3 regions of the Paenibacillus sp. KN14-4R genome follow, and region 3 is predicted to be linked to each of the others. Evidence: riboswitches for the same ligand, from Rfam matches in the RefSeq annotation. Region 3 holds a riboswitch; each other region holds the start of a gene.
The links. Region 3 has a riboswitch for cyclic di-AMP ahead of ACSBOP_RS05125 (TrkH family potassium uptake protein). Riboswitches for the same ligand answer to the same signal wherever they lie in the genome.

Region 1 (5,724 bases), 1.8 Mb from region 3:
CTCGGTGGTTACATTGTAGATCATATGGATTGGAAATGGGTATTCTGGATTTTCCTTCCACTTGGGATAGTGGCATTCATTATGATACTTACATTATTCCCAAAAGTGGAGCGTAAAAAGTCGGAGACCATCGACTACTGGGGTTCTTTATTCTTAACGACTACGATCGTACCCTTATTGCTTGCCTTTTCGTGGGCTGGATCGAAGTATGCTTGGGACTCTTCACAAATAATTGGTTTGTTCATAAGTGCAGTTGTATCGCTTCTTATCTTTATGTTTGTAGAAACGAAAGTGAAAACACCAGTTCTACCATTATCTTTATTTAAAAATGGGATTGTTACGATCTCAAATGTGATCGGCTTCTTAATGAACGCGGGTATGATGGGCGCACTGATTTATATTCCTTTCTTCGTTCAAGGGGTTATGGGCATCTCGCCAACCTATTCCGGGTATGTTACCATGCCAATGTCCATTGGTATGGTGCTCATGAGTGCTTTCAGTGGTCAAATGATTAGTAAAACAGGTAAGTATAAACGCTTTGCGTTAATTGGAATGCCAATTATGATCGCGGGTATGCTCATCATGGTATACATGAATAGCATCACAATGGCGGTTGTGAGTATGATCGTATTCGGTTTGGGACTTGGTATGGGTATGCCAGTATTTTCACTTGCCGTGCAAAACGCGGTTGAACCTAGTAAGCTTGGTGTCGTGACGGCATCCTCTCAGTTATTCCGTAACTTGGGCGGTACAATTGGTATTGCTGTGATGGGAACGATTATGTCTACAAACATTACAAAGTCCATGAAGTCAGCAATCGAATCTGGAAAAGGGGTGGATTTATCCAAACTTGATCCCGCGATTGCAGAAAAATTATCGGTATTTCACAATCCGCAAATGTTGTTGGATCAACCGAAATTGGCAGCCATTCATGATCAAATGCCTGCAGCGATGCAGCCTATTTTCACAAAAATGATTGATTCCTTGCGCGATGCATTAAGTTCGTCTTTATCGACTGTTTTCTTAACGGGAGCAATTGTGCTTTGTGTTGCCTTGGTACTGGCGTTGTTCTTAAAAGAGATCCCGCTTCGTACATCAAGTAAGATGCCAGGTAAACCTGGAGCGGAAGAGAAACCAACTGCTTCGCAGGTTGAGAATCATACAGGTCAACAAGCGGTTGTAGATCAGAATTAATCATGGCATATTAACATAAGTTAACAAGGAGAAAGCTGCCGAAAAGGCAGCTTTTTTCATGTGGTTTCATAGCGATAAGGAATAAGCTGAAGGAATTGGGATAAGTGTTATGGGTTGTCACAATTTGGTGATACTGCTGTCAATTGTTATAATAGTTAAGGTAAACACCTTGGATTACTATACTTAAGATGAAGGGAACGATTGCATGCTGTTATTCTTACAATTGCTTATTATCCTGCTTGCTACCAAAATTGCAGGTGATATAAGCGTCCGATTAGGTCAGCCAGCAGTATTGGGTAAGTTGCTAATTGGTATTATTATTGGTCCGGCTTTGCTGGGGTGGATTCAAAAAACAGAGATGATCGATAGCCTAAGTGAAATTGGTGTTCTCCTGTTGATGTTCATCGCAGGACTTGAGACTGACTTAAAAGCGCTGAATCAAAATCGAAATTCTTCGCTTGCCGTTGCGGTTGGCGGAATTATATTCCCCTTAGTAGGTGGGTTTTTAACAGGTTATTTCATGGGGCTTGAACAGTCTCATTCTTTATTCTTAGGTTTAATGTTGTCTGCTACATCTGTAAGTATTTCGGTTCAAACCTTGAAAGAACTGGGTCAATTAAAAAGCAGAGAAAGTACAACGATCCTTGGAGCGGCACTTATTGATGATATTCTAGTCGTTGTTTCTTTGGCTGTTATGATGAGTTTCCTTACTACAGAAGATGTAAGTCTAGGTTTGCTGCTTGGCAAGAAGGTGCTCTTCTTTGTTGTCGTGATACTTGCAGGTTGGAAGATCGTCCCTTGGGTGATGCGTAAACTCGCGCCACTGGCTGTGTCAGAAGCGATTATTAGTGCAGGATTAATTATTTGTTTTGCTTTCTCGTACTTTGCTGAATATATGGGTGTAGCTGGCATTATCGGCGCATTCGCGGCGGGTATTGCGATTTCACAGACGAAATATAAAGAAGAAGTGGAGCACAAGATCGAACCCATTGCTTATGTCATCTTCGTACCGGTGTTCTTCGTGAGTATTGGTTTATCCGTTACTTTCGTCGGTATTCTGGATCAGATTTGGTTCATTATCGGGTTAACATTAGTTGCAATTGCAACGAAATTAATTGGTTCTGGTTTAGGTGCCAGATTGACTGGATTTAAAGGGAAATCGGCGTTTGGTATTGGAGCGGGGATGGTTTCGCGCGGTGAAGTTGCATTGATTCTAGGTGCGATTGGATTGGAGTCACAATTGCTCGATGAGAAATATTTTACATCGATTATTATCGTGGTTATTCTTACAACAATCGTTACACCTCCGATGCTCAAGAGTATTTTTGGTCAGAAAAAAGAAGCTGCAGGCACGTTGAAGTAAGTGGGCTGCAGCAACCTACACAAACAAAGGCACTACCCGAGTTGGGTAAGTGCCTTTGCTTTGTTTTGTACTTGCTATTTAACTTCTTTTTGACTGTTATTGTTGTTGTAAAGAGTGGGTAGCATTTTATTATTTTTCTCCATAATCGAACGACAGATGGGACAAATAGGTGTTTCTTCAAAAGCAAAATTTTCTCTCATCCAGCAGACACAGGATTCATTACTGCATTTCCAGATAGCGGTTTCTTCAACAACGGGTTCAACTGTCTTTTTTGAGTAATACATGTACAAAACCCTCCTTAACCCTTTTAATATGTGACAAAAAATACTTATCTATGCGGATATTAGCAATATGGTACAATAAGTTCTTCTAGAATGGTGAAGGGCGGGAGATCCTTGTTAAATCACAATTTACCGGCATATCTATATACATATGCTTGTCATGAGGATGAAATGTCTTTATGTATGTTAGAGATGAAAACTCTATTTGGACATGTTCCTCACAATTCCTGTATCGAGAGTCCATTTGCGGTAAATCCGAGTCGGAGTCCCTTTATTAAGTTAGAGCTCGCTGTACGCTATGGCGGTCAAAATATTCGAGAAATTGCTGACCAAGTTGAGTCGCTACAGACTGGTGGAAAGACATTTAAAATTATATACATCGAAAGCAATTATGCCATTACGTATGACGAAGAGCGTGCCATTGAACGTGAGATTGGGTCACGTGTACATGGTAAAGCAGACATGCGAAAGCCTGAGCGGATATTTGGAATAATTCACGCAGGCGGTAGGTGGTTATTCGGAGAATATAGGAAAAATGAGGCGGTTTGGCTGCGTCATACGAAAAAACCGCACAATTACTCCACTGCGCTTAGTACACGTGTTGCAAGAGCTATTGTCAACATCGCAGTACCTCACACGGATGGAGTTACCGTTATCGATCCTTGCTGTGGAATCGGCACAGTTGTCATCGAAGCCCTTTCGATGGGGATATCCATCGTAGGCTCAGATTTAAATCCACTTGCAATTCGAGGAGCACGGGCCAATCTAGCACATTTTAACATGCCACAGGTCGTAGAAATTCAAGATATGACGACATTAACAGGTCACTATGATGTCGCCATTCTCGATATGCCCTATAATCTATGCTCTGTGCTCTCAGATTGTGAACGATCTGGGCTGTTAAAAAGCATACGCTCATTAGCAAGTAAAGTCGTTATCATAACAATTGAGCAAATGGATGATGCAATTATGCAAGCAGGATTATCGATTATAGACCGATGCGTCGTTAGCAAAGGACGTTTTGCTAGACAAGTCATCGTTTGCAGGTAATTGGTCTTATTACCTTCATTAAGTAATACTACCACAATTTTGAGAATGAAGGCAGATATAATACATGTTACACTTTGAAAGTGTTAAATAAGCCGAAACCCAAAAAGGGTGCGGGGGAACCGCCATTTGGGGTGAAACCACTTTTAGTGGTCGGGTGTTACTCTTTTATCCGAACCCGTCAGCTAACCTCGTAGGCGACAAAAAGGAGAGAGAGAAATGAAACAAAGTTTTAAGAAAGTAGTCGTAACAGGTACTCTTGCAGTGACATTGCTAGCGTCCGCAGGGATGGCGAATGTAGCTCAAGCAGCATGTGTAGTAGGGCAGAATAACCCTATTTCGGCAAACGAGTTAGCCAAATCATGTAACTTCAATTTGAGCGAGTTAATGAAGTTATATTCACAAGGAATAAAAGGTGGAGTCATTTCGATGGGTGGAGGATGCAATCTACCTGGTAATGTAGATGGATCAAACTCACAAATTCAATGGCCAACATTGCCGGATAACGTTACACCAACGCCGCCGGTAACATCAAAGCCAACACCGGATCCAACGCCTACGCCGAAACCAACACCAACACCTAAGCCAACTCCAGCACCGTCTGAGAAGCCAGCAGTGTCAGACGAAGCTACTAAATTTGCACAAGAAGTAGTGGATCTTGTCAATAAAGAACGTTCCAAAGCAGGACTTTCTGCAGTTAAGATGGATAATACCAAGTTAAACAACATGGCAATGGATAAAGCGAAGGATATGGTGAAAAATAATTACTTTGATCACCAATCTCCAACTTATGGTTCGCCATTTGATATGATGAAACAGTATAACATTTCTTACCGCGCAGCGGGTGAGAATATCGCGAAGGGTCAACGTACGCCACAAGATGTAATGACAGCATGGATGAATAGCAGCGGGCACAGACAGAACATTCTAAGCCCTAACTTTACAACAATCGGTGTTGCTTACTATCAAGGTGTGTGGGTACAAGAGTTTATTGGCTAAATGATAGGAAGAGTTAACGGCATGATCCTGTTTGGGTCATAAGCCGTTAGCTCTTTTTTTATTGTTTATTTTAAACACTGGGTGAACAGGCTATACATGATTTCGAGAAAGAATCCGAAGATCGCTCGTTCGATTTTTTTGCTGCTTATTCATATTTGAGATATGATGTAGCATGAAAAGGTAAGATCATCACGGGGGAAGAGGAACAAGCATGCGATTTAAAGATGTTTTTTCAATAATTGGGCCGTCTATGGTAGGTCCATCGAGTTCACATACAGCAGGAGCAGCGCGTCTAGGCCGAGCGGCAAGGCAGTTGTTAGGCGAACAGCCGAAGCGTGTGGACATCACTTTTTATGGTTCTTTTGCTGAAACGTATAAAGGGCATTGCACCGATCTAGCTATTGTCGGTGGCATACTGGATTATGAGACGGACAATCCGCAGATGGTCACCTCACTAGAAGATGCTGAGAAGATGGGACTTCAGGTTAATTTTCGAATGGGACATGGACACTTTGGGCATCCGAACACTGCGGCGATTACTTTATATAGCGATACGAATGTAACGACGATGAAAGGTTCCTCTATTGGCGGGGGAAACATCGAAGTGCAAAATGTGAATGGCTTTGAAGTAAGGTTCACAGGTAATTATCCGACGATTGTCATTATGCATCAGGATTATCCAGGTATGCTTGCCAGTTTCACTACACTGCTGCAGCGTGCTGGAGTTAATATAGGGCATCTATCTTTGGATCGCAAAGGAAGAAGTGCAGACGCACTTACGGTGATTGAAATGGATCACGAACTCCCAGCGGAGTTATTACAAGATATTGCGCAGCTTGA
Region 2 (5,724 bases), 2.0 Mb from region 3:
TTGTATTCGGGCAGGGCGAAATAAGAAAATATACTACTTCAGCATAGACGAAAGCTCAATGTTCAGCTTCAACACGTTTACACGCTCTTCCCCAAACACACCCAAGTCTCTAGCCTCCGTATGTCGACTTACCAAATCATTGAGCTGTTTAGCAGTTAATCCAGTCAGCCCACTAATACGCGGAATTTGGGCTTTTGCCGAAGCTGGCGTAATGTGTGGATCCAATCCCGATCCCGAGTTCGTAATCAAATCAATCGGTAAGAGGTTAACTGGAACATCTGGATTAGCAGCTTTCCATTCCTCAATAGATGCTTGTGTCCGTTTCAACAAATCCGGATTGGAAGGCCCGTAGTTATTTGATCCAGATGCTTCTGCTTTATAATCAATACTGGATACCCTGCCGCTAAAATATTTAGAATCTGTAAACTTCTGTCCAATCAGTTCTGAACCCATCACATTTCCCTTCGCATCTTTAATCAAACTACCATTTGCTTGATTTGGCATGGCCACTTGTGCAATTCCTGTGCAAGCCAGCGGATAAATGATACCGCACAAAACAATCAAAACAACGCTCATTCGTACTATCGTCCATATATAGGAACCACCGCTTTGCGCAGCTGTATCTACCGAGTTTTTCATCCTTTTTCATCCTCTTTCTTCTATAATAAACCGTTAAACCTTAAATCCATATATGAACAATCAGGTCGATAATCTTAATACCAATAAATGGTATAACCACTCCACCTAAGCCATAGATGAATAAATTACGACTTAGCAGTTTACTCGAACTCATTGGTTTGTACGAAACACCTTTCATCGCCAGTGGTATAAGAAGCGGAATAATAATGGCATTAAAGATAAGTGCTGAAAGAATCGCAGATAACGGTGTGCCGAGCTTCATAATATTGAGTGCTTCCATCTGCGGGATTGCAAGAGTGAACATCGCTGGTATAATGGCAAAATATTTGGCGACATCGTTCGCAATACTGAATGTTGTAAGCGCACCGCGAGTCATTAATAACTGCTTCCCAATCGCAACAACTTCAATAATTTTGGAAGGATCTGAATCCAGATCCACCATGTTTGCCGCTTCTTTCGCTGCAATCGTACCACTGTTCATCGCCAGACCCACATCGGCTTGTGCAAGTGCTGGTGCATCATTGGTGCCGTCTCCTGTCATCGCAACAAGCTTGCCTTCTCCCTGTTCTCGGCGAATAACAGCAATTTTATCTTCTGGTGTACTCTCGGCAATATAATCATCTACACCCGCTTCTCTTGCAATCGTTGCAGCTGTTAAAGGATTATCACCTGTACACATAATTGTCTTAATTCCCATTTGACGAAGCTCTTCAAAGCGCTCACGCATACCTGGCTTTACAGTATCCTTCAAGTAGATCAAGCCGACGATTTCTCGATCAAAAGCGACTGCCAGCGGTGTCCCGCCTTGAGAGGCAATTTCATTTCCTTTGTGCTCCAGATCCGCAGGAATCTCTCCACCTTGTGAACTTACCCAACGTTTTACTGCATCAACTGAGCCTTTACGCACTTTCAAGCCACTTGCTAAATCGATACCGCTCATGCGTGTTTCTGCTTTGAACTCAATGAATTCAGCACCCTCTACCGACTGCTCGGAGTATGGTAAATTCAATTTTTTCATCAATTCAAGAACGGATCGTCCTTCAGGTGTTTCATCTTTAAGTGAACTAATAGCTGCCCACTGTCCAACTGTTGCTACATTCGATTGGCCCACAGGTACGAACTCACTTGCCATCCGATTACCGAACGTAATTGTGCCTGTTTTATCAAGGATCATCGTATTGATATCCCCTGCTGCCTCAACTGCTTTACCTGACATTGCAAGCACGTTGAACTGTGTCACCCGATCCATCCCTGCAATCCCGATAGCTGATAATAAGCCCCCGATTGTAGTTGGGATCAAACACACTAATAACGAAATCAACACCGGAATCGATAATTCGATCTCTAGATATTTCGCAATTGGAGCTAATGTCACAACGACAAGAAGGAAAATAATCGTCAATGTCGTCAGCAGCGTATTGAGCGCAATCTCGTTCGGTGTTTTTTGACGCTTCGCGCCTTCTACTAGTGAAATCATACGATCAATGAAAGATTCGCCGGGGTCACTTGTAATACGTACTTTAATTCGGTCACTGACTACACGCGTTCCTCCCGTTACAGAACTGAAGTCACCACCCGCTTCTTTAATAACTGGAGCAGATTCTCCTGTAATGGCAGATTCATCAACGGAAGCCAAACCTTCGACAATTTCGCCATCACCTGGAATCATTTCGCCTTGCGAAACAATAACATAATCGCCCTTGCGTAGTTCAGTAGAAGGAACAACCTTGATGCTGTCCCCGACTACTTTATTCGCCAAAATCTCCTTCTTCGATCTTTTCAAAGAATCTGCCTGCGCTTTACCTCTACCTTCGGCTAAGGCTTCTGCAAAATTCGCAAACAAGACTGTGAATAACAAAATAATAAATACCGCTATATTAAATCCAATCGTTTGTTCAGTTCCAAAATAATTAGGAAACAATGTCATCAACAAAACGACAAACGTTCCAACTTCTACTACAAACATAACTGGATTTTTCATCATGGTTAATGGGTTCAATTTAATGAAACTTGACTTCAACGCTTGACCCATCATTTTTCCATTTAAACTTGATTTTCGATTTTCACGCATCGTTTCCTCACCCTATTCATTAGCGAATTGTTAAATATTCTGCAATCGGTCCCAGTGCCAGTACTGGCAAGAACGTCAGTGCACCAATAATTAACACTGTTCCGATCAAAATACCCATAAACAGCTTATTATCCGTACGGAACGTTCCGATTGTCTCAGGCACCCACTGTTTGCGAACAAGTGAACCTGCCACACCAAGCAAGGCAATAATCGAGATATATCGTCCTAACAGCATCACAATTCCTGTCGTTATGTTCCAGAATGGTGTATTGTCACCCAAACCTTCGAAGCCTGATCCGTTATTAGCCGCTGAGGAGGTATATTCATATATAACCTGGGAAATACCATGGAATCCTGGATTACTAATCGCACCTTGCCCCAGATCTGTTAAGAAGGCAATTGCTGATGGCGCCAAAATAATAAGTGGATGCGCTAGAATCGCAATTGCGATTAACTTCATTTCCCTTGCTTCGATTTTGCGACCTAAGAACTCAGGTGTACGTCCAACCATAAGTCCAGCTAGGAACACACCTAGAATCGCATACATCAACATATTCACTAGTCCTACACCATCACCGCCGAACACACAGTTCAGCATCATAAGCGCTAGTGGAACCATTCCGCCAAGTGGTGTTAATGTATCATGCATGTTGTTAACCGACCCTGTTGTAGCAGCCGTTGTCACCGTTGTAAATAACGTAGACTGTGGAATACCGAAGCGAACTTCCTTCCCTTCCATACTACCTTGCGAAGCATCCATGCCCAGAGCGTTCATCGCTGGATTCCCAGCAGATTCGCTGTAATATGCTAAGGATAAGAACAGAACGAACAGAATGCCCATCGCCCCAAAAATAATCCAACCTTGCTTCCGATTGTTAGCAAATCGCCCGAACGTATAGGTCAGCGCTGCTGGTATACACCACATGCTCAATATCTCAATGACATTCGTCAGTGGACTTGGATTTTCAAAAGGGTGTGAGGAGTTCGCACCGAAAAATCCGCCCCCATTCGTACCTAAGTGCTTGATTGATACGAGCGAAGCTACAGGACCTGTCGCAATTTGCTGGGTTTCCCCTTCAAGTGTTGTGGCTTGAATCGTAGGATCAAGCGTCTGTGGGACTTTAAATGCAACGAGCACCAGCGTTATTATAATCGCAATAGGTATGAGTAATCGTGTGTGAGCCTTCACGAAATCAACGAAAAAGTTACCTAATGTCGTACCCTTTGAAGTAATCCCTCTAATAAAAGCAATCGCTACAACAATTCCTGTCGCTGCAGATGTAAACATCATCATCATGATGACTACCATCTGTGACAAATAACTAAGCCCTGTCTCCCCGCTGTAGTGCTGCAAATTGGTATTTGCCATAAAACTGATTACGGTATTAAAAATGAGCGTCGGCTCCATATTTTCAATCCCGTTTGGATTCAGCGGTAAACCTTTCTGAATTGCTAGAATAATAAAACCAAACGCAACCAGCACAATATTCGTAAGCACCAGTGTTAATGCGTATTTCTTCCACGTCATCTCGGAGCGATTTTTCACACCAATAATGGCGAATAACACTTTTTCAACCGGTCCAAATATGCGATCCGTACGATTCGGTTGATTAGAAAAAATATGGTAGATATAGCTGCCGAGCGGTTTTACTAACAGTACCAGCAGTACAATTACAATTGCAATTTGAATCATGCCCATCATGGCAATTTCCTCCCTGTACAACCTCATTCATGTTTTCATAAAATTAAAATTTTTCTGGATTAATAAGTGCATATACCAGATAAATAGATACAAGACTAGTAAGCACCAAAACGATTGTCATCAGCTTTCGCCTCCTGCCTCATCGACAATGCGTCCGCATCCGTATAAGAACCCAAGAAATAAGGCGAACATACCTGCTAATGCCAGAATCATATAGATGATCATCACCCGAAATCACTCCTCCAAAATCTCGCAATCTAACCATTTTCTTTAAAAATAGGCAACAAAAAAGAAGCCTTCGCGCGAAGAGGAACTCTTCTCGCGGGCTTCTTGGCACAGTGAATAACACCATGTCTAGCGCGACAATCGTTGCCTCTCTCCGTACGCTTACGAGGTTAGCTGTCGGATTCGGGCGCTTGAGAGTCGCCCTACCTTGCATAACACAAGGATTCACCCCATGAGACTGATTTGTGTTTCAGGTCTCGTTGGTTCCCCCGCTTCCTGCTCATGAGCAGGAACTCAGCGATAAAGACATTTATATATCAACTAATAAATTCATCATCCTCTCCCAGTCAACGCTTACGAGGTTAGCTGCCGGATTCGGGCGGTGAGAGTCGCCCTACCTTGCATAACGCAAGGATTCACCCCATTTGCAGTACATATCCGACTCTCACATCGGACATTTACCACTTGTTTGGTTCCCCCGTTTTCCTCATGGAAATTAAGCGATTCAGAACTGAAAACTGTTTAATTTCTAAATCATGAGACGAATCATACGCCTCACACAGTTTTTTGTAAAGCGTGGTAATTGCAAGAAAATGATCTTACTTTGCTAGAATAACGCTTACTTTCATTTCAATCTTCCAATATCTCCTTCAAGCTATGATTTTCATCGTTTTTTACTTATTTGATATCAATTTGCATTTTCAAGCAAGAAAGTCACATCATTACTATGGGTATGAATCACATAATTAGCACCCAATCCTTTATAAATAAGACGGGGTTGAACCTCTTTTGTAATGACATAGATCGGCTCACTCGTCCAGGAACGGCATATTTGAATAAATCTGCAGCATAACGGTAAACTTTGTTCAAATAAATAAATTTGGCTATACGCATGTGCGGGAACAATCCACGTGCTGAGTTCAGAAGTGTTGATCAGTACAATCTGCTCCACACCCGATTTTAACAGCCTTTTATACTCCGATTTATTATTCGTTAGCACAGCAAAGGGCTTATTCAACCTTTGTAATGCACCAATAAACTGTTCTGAAGCTTCCGTATATCCAACCACCAATATCAATTCATTCTG
Region 3 (5,724 bases):
GGCAAATCATGAAGCTAGAGGAAACACTTGGCGTTGAACTTTTTACACGAAGGGGCAAACGTCTGGAACTCACACGAGCAGGTGAAATTTGTTACGAACATGCAAAAGAATTACATGCCATGCAAGTGAAGCTTATGCGTCAATTGCAACAATTTAAAGAAGAAGACAAACATGTAACATTAACCGTTGGTGCATCACTAACAACACTTCAGTCGACTCTCCCACAACTTCTTGCTTCCTATTTAGATGCACGTCCGCAAACCGATATTAAAGCGTTGACAGGTAAAACACATGAGGTTGTCACGATGGTAAAAGAGAAGAAAGTCGATATTGGACTTATCGCTTCGTCCATTAATGCAACAGGAATTGTATGTGAACCATTATTTGACGATCACCTTTGTCTTGTACTGCCACCTGGTCATAGTTATGTCCACCAACCCGATCTTACAATTAAGCATCTAGATGGACTATCCATGATCCTATTTTCACGCGGCACGTGGTATCGTGTACTAACCGATGAACTTTTTCAACAATATGGTATCCATCCCGATATTAAAATGGAAATCGACTCATTCGAAGCGATTATCAGACTAGTGCCCTCCTGCTATACAGCAACTCTGCTGCCGCAGTCGTATGTCCGCTCTCTCCTTGCAGAAAATAACGGACTTGTTGTTCGGCATTTACCAGAACTTTTGCAAACAAAAAGAACGACTTCACTCATCTATACGAAAGAAGCGTATGATCAGAAAGCCGTTCATCCATTTATACAATATGCCAAGACTTTTTATGAGACGCAAAGTCAATCTATGAAACCAGCAAAGAAAAAATAATCCATACAGATATGCGTGTTAATCGTCGATTGCAACTCCTAATCGTTTCGCAACATAACCTGTACTGCTAGCTTGAAGTAGAATCGTAAATAAGACGGCAAGGAACGTCACAGAAGCAATAATATCCGCATTTGGAACACCGAGACCTGTTACCATACCAGATAATGCAGCAGGAATAACACCAGTCTCCCGTACCCAGCTTATAAATAATAGTTCCTTCCATGTCCACTTCGCCTTACGATCAGGCCAGGCGGACACGAGTACGGTAAGGGGACGTGCAATAAACATAAACACGAGGATGACTCCAATGCTCGGCCACAAGTGAGCAAATATGACACTGAAGTTTACCTGTGAGCCGAGCAGAACAAAAATCAACATCCGCATAATAAATGTTAAATTCTCAGAGAAATGGCCCATTTCCGTTAGTTTCTCCTTCATCCGCAAACCAAAGGTTTCACTATTTCCCCAAATCAGACCTGCTGTAAATGTAGCCATAAATCCACTCACACCTAGTGTCTCACCTAACAAATAACTACCCAGCGCTGTTACAAACATCGCTACCGTCGCATATTCACGAAGAAAACCATACTTCATATGTGCTGTTAGATAGGAGACTAGAAATCCGATTCCTCCACCAACAAGAAGTCCACCGAAAGCTGTTTTAACAAACTGCATAACCCCTGAGGCAACCGTAACCTCACTAGTCCCCATAATGATCGCTAGAACCGAGAACGTTAGTATCGAGCCTGTCGCATCGTTAAACGCGGATTCACTCTCAACGGTCTCGCGTACCTTTGTCCGAATCTTCACTTGTTTAAATACAGGAATTAACGTCGCAGGGTCTGTGGAACAAATAACCGTACCCAGCAGCAAGGCGATTATCCATGGCAATCCAAGCAAATAATGCGCAGCAACCGCTACGACGCCACAAGTGACTAATACACCTGGTACACTAAGCATAGCAACGGTGACCCATACTTTTTTCAAACCTGACAGTTTAATATTTCGTCCACCATCGAACAAAATAAGTACGGATCCAAGAACGAGAATGAACTGGTTCGTAAAGGAAGCACTTTGTTCACTAACAAGATGCATCCCCTGCCCCACAATCATACCTGCAATTAGAAAAAGAGCGACATCCGGCAGTCGAAGCCAGCCCGCCAATTTTCCAAATATCAATCCGATCCCACATATGAAGACGAGTAAAAAGAGAACATGATGGATGAGTTCATTCATTGTTAATTAACCATCTCTTGCTCTAAACGCTCAATATTTTCGTTAACACCGATAATGACCATTAGATCACCTTCTTCAAGCACATCTTGTGCACTTGGTGCGATAATAACTTGCTCATTTTGCTTTTTATTAATAGCAACAACGGAGCACCCATATTTACCTCGTGGATTAATATCACTTAATGAATATCCACATAGTCGTTTTGGCACGGATAATTCTGCAATGGTGTAGTCTTTAGACAGTTCGATGTAATCGAGTAAGTTTGGAGATGCAAGTTGATGCGCGACTCGAATGCCCATATCCCGCTCCGGATAAATAACCCGGTCAACACCAATTTTTTGAAGCACTTTACCATGAAGCTCAGTCATCGCTTTAGCAACGACCATTTTGACACCGAAGTCCTTTAGTACGATAGCCGTCATTATGCTTGCTTGAATGTCATTTCCGATTGCAACGACTACACAGTCAAAGTTACGAATCCCTAATGAGCGCAGCACATCCTCGTCTGTACAATCCGCTACAACGGTATGGGTGAGGAATTCATTCATATCGTCTGCTCTTTCCTCATTGCGGTCGATTCCAAGTACCTCATAGCCTAATCGCATTAACTCCTTGGATAACGACGAACCAAAGCGTCCTAGCCCGATAACTGCATATTGTTTTTCCATATCATGTGCGCTCCTATCTTCATAAAAGAAATAAAAAATTAACCGATCGTAACCTTGCCCTCCGGATATCGATAAAGTTCTTTTTCTGCTTTTGGACCGAGTGCAATGGCAAGCGTTAGTGGACCTAATCGCCCAATGAACATCATGAGCAAAATTAATACTTTACCAATAGTCGTTAAATCCTGCGTCAGACCCATCGTCAATCCAACCGTACCAAACGCTGATGTCACTTCAAACAGGATCATGATAAAAGAGTGATCTTCGGTTGTTGATAATATCATCGAAACAAAAATAACGAGAGCTAAAGCAATGATTGTAAGCGTAATCGCTTTAAGAATACGATCCTTTGCAAGGCGATAACGGAATAATACGATATCTTCTTTACCGCGGATCATTGCAATAACAGCACCGACCATGACCATGAAAGTTGTGGTCTTGATCCCCCCACCTGTCGAACCCGGTGAAGCACCAATGAACATTAAGATGATCATAAAAAATTGAGAAGCTTGACGCATAGCACCAATGTCTACTGTATTAGCCCCTGCCGTACGTGGTGATACGGATTGGAAGAAGGAAGCTAACACCTTACCAAACCAATCCAGCGATCCTAGCGTGCGGGCATTCGTAAACTCAAACATGAAAATCACGATTGCTCCGACGATAATGAGTCCAGCTGTTGAACTTAACACCACTTTTGTATGCAATGTAAGTCGCTTAGTTCTTTTGTAATCAAGCACATCTGCCATAACGAAAAATCCGATACCACCGAGCACAATAAGCGCCATAGCTACAAAATTCGTTACAAAATCACTGGCATAAGTCGTTAGTGAGCTGAATTTACCATAAACGGAGCCGAACAAGTCAAATCCCGCATTATTAAAAAATGAAATCGCATGGAAGATTCCAAAATAGAGTCCTTTTTTAAACCCTAAATCAAATGACCAACGAATGGTAAAAATAACAGCCGCAATTCCTTCGATTGTAAGCGAATAGATGAGAACTCGCCGAATCAATCTTACAATCCCTTCCATCGAACCTTGGTTAAGCGCCTCTTGTAACAATAAACGTTCTTTCAAAGAAATCCGTTTACGCAGCATAAAGGCATAAAGCGTTGCAAAGGTCATAAATCCTAATCCGCCAATTTGAATAAGCGTAATAATGACAATCTGTCCAAACATGGTGAAATCTGATCCTGTATCGACAACAACAAGACCTGTCACACATGTAGCGGAAGTGGCTGTAAATAGCGCATTAATGAACGAGATCGACTCCCCGCTTGCCGATGCAAATGGCAGTGACAGAAGACTCGCTCCAATCAGGATAATCATTGCAAAACCCAGAGATAATATTTGCGGCGGTGATAATCTCGCTAGCCCTGATTTTTTCTTCTTCATACATCCCCCTAAGCATAAAAAAAGACACCTTTCAATAGTGTCATCATAATGATAACTGACACAAAGCCTACGAAGTTAGCTGTCGGATTCGGGCGTCAGTTCCGCCCTATCCACTGTGAAAACTTGATTACACAGTGAAATTCACCCCTTTAAATGGTTCCCCCGTTTTCGATAAGAAATTCGGCTTTTATTCAATTGATTTGAATTATATATCCTCGTTAATTAGTTCACAATGCCATTTTTGACTGAAATCAGGCAAAATTCCGATCTTACGAGGGGATAGCATGTTCTAGAACCCTGCTTTTCCTTCATTATCTTCTATTTTCCCTGCTTTTCTAAGTATTATGAGAAAACGAGTCATCAACCAAAAAAAGGAAGCGCTTAATTTTCCTGCGCTTCCTCTTTTGCATTTAATGACTGTAAAATTTCTTGCGCTAACTTCTCACCAATACCTGCAGCTTTAAAATCTTCAGGCGATGCTTCCTTGATTTTTTTCAGGGAACCAAAGTGCTGAAGCAATGCTTTTCTTCGCTTCTCGCCAATACCTGGAATGGTATCTAATTGCGATGCAATCATCGATTTCGATCTCACTTCGCGATGGAATGTAATCGCAAATCGATGCACTTCATCTTGAATCCGGTGCAGCAAATAAAATTCCTGCGAATCGCGCGGCAAAGGAACGACTTCGGGAGGGTTACCGATAAGCAGCTCTGACGTTTTGTGCTTATCATCTTTTTTCAACCCACAGACCGGAATGTAGAGTCCAAGCTCATTTTCAAGTACATCTGATGCTGCTGACATATGCCCTTTACCACCATCAACGATAATCAAGTCAGGCATTGTCAGGTTTTCCTTTAGCACCCGCTCGTACCTGCGGCGAATGACTTCACGCATGGATTCATAATCATCAGGACCTTCGACTGTCCGAATTTTGTATTTGCGATATTCTTTGCGATCCGGTTTACCATTGGTAAAGACGACCATCGCCGAAACCGCATTGGTACCCGCAATATTCGAATTATCAAACGCCTCAATCCGATTCACAGACGCTAGACCTAGAGATTCTCCGAGATTCGCTGCCGCTTTCACCGTACGTTTCTCATCCCGCTCCAACATGCGGAATTTTTCTTCCAAGGCTACTTTGGCATTATCCGTTGCCATATCAACCATCTGCTTCTTCAAACCGCGCTGCGGGAACATCACTTTTACTTTCAACCAACTTTCAAAGGCTTGTTTGATGTCCACCTCTTCTTCATCAGATGGCTGCGGTAAAAATATCTCTTTTGGCAGTGCAGGGTTCTCACTATAAACTTGTGTCACATACGTAATAAAGTCATCATAGGCATCCCCATAGAACGGGAATAGCGAAACATGTCGCTCAATCATTTTTCCTTGACGCATATATTGAATTTGTACGCTCATCCAGCCCTTATCTACGACATAACCGAATACATCCCGATCCGTTGCATCCAATGTCGTGATTTTCTGCTTCTCCATGACCGCATCGATGCTCTGGATTAGATCCCGATACTCCTTCGCACGCTCGAACTGAAGCTCATCTGAAGCTTGAAGCATTTTCTCAGTTAGATCCTGCTT

Region 1: linked by a shared signal. The riboswitch ahead of ACSBOP_RS18170 (CAP domain-containing protein) and the one ahead of ACSBOP_RS05125 (TrkH family potassium uptake protein) in region 3 are both predicted to bind cyclic di-AMP.
Region 2: linked by a shared signal. The riboswitch ahead of kdpF (K(+)-transporting ATPase subunit F) and the one ahead of ACSBOP_RS05125 (TrkH family potassium uptake protein) in region 3 are both predicted to bind cyclic di-AMP.

Annotation. Positions count from the first base shown of each region.
Region 1 covers NZ_CP197466.1:3,676,779-3,682,502, reverse strand. Annotated here, with positions in the region: gene ACSBOP_RS18190 (MDR family MFS transporter) at 1-1,194, shown strand, start outside; gene ACSBOP_RS18185 (cation:proton antiporter) at 1,400-2,557, shown strand; gene ACSBOP_RS18180 (cold-shock protein) at 2,632-2,841, opposite strand; gene ACSBOP_RS18175 (TRM11 family SAM-dependent methyltransferase) at 3,010-3,888, shown strand; cyclic di-AMP (ydaO/yuaA leader) riboswitch at 3,969-4,100, shown strand; gene ACSBOP_RS18170 (CAP domain-containing protein) at 4,105-4,884, shown strand; gene sdaAB (L-serine ammonia-lyase, iron-sulfur-dependent subunit beta) at 5,096-5,724, shown strand, end outside.
Region 2 covers NZ_CP197466.1:3,404,766-3,410,489, forward strand. Annotated here, with positions in the region: gene kdpC (potassium-transporting ATPase subunit KdpC) at 34-639, opposite strand; gene kdpB (potassium-transporting ATPase subunit KdpB) at 680-2,710, opposite strand; gene kdpA (potassium-transporting ATPase subunit KdpA) at 2,730-4,409, opposite strand; gene kdpF (K(+)-transporting ATPase subunit F) at 4,456-4,533, opposite strand; cyclic di-AMP (ydaO/yuaA leader) riboswitch at 4,781-4,947, opposite strand; cyclic di-AMP (ydaO/yuaA leader) riboswitch at 4,974-5,150, opposite strand; gene ACSBOP_RS16680 (hypothetical protein) at 5,326-5,724, opposite strand, start outside.
Region 3 covers NZ_CP197466.1:1,049,299-1,055,022, reverse strand. Annotated here, with positions in the region: gene ACSBOP_RS05140 (LysR family transcriptional regulator) at 1-830, shown strand, start outside; gene ACSBOP_RS05135 (cation:proton antiporter) at 849-2,066, opposite strand; gene ACSBOP_RS05130 (potassium channel family protein) at 2,069-2,734, opposite strand; gene ACSBOP_RS05125 (TrkH family potassium uptake protein) at 2,773-4,128, opposite strand; cyclic di-AMP (ydaO/yuaA leader) riboswitch at 4,179-4,324, opposite strand; gene uvrC (excinuclease ABC subunit UvrC) at 4,510-5,724, opposite strand, start outside.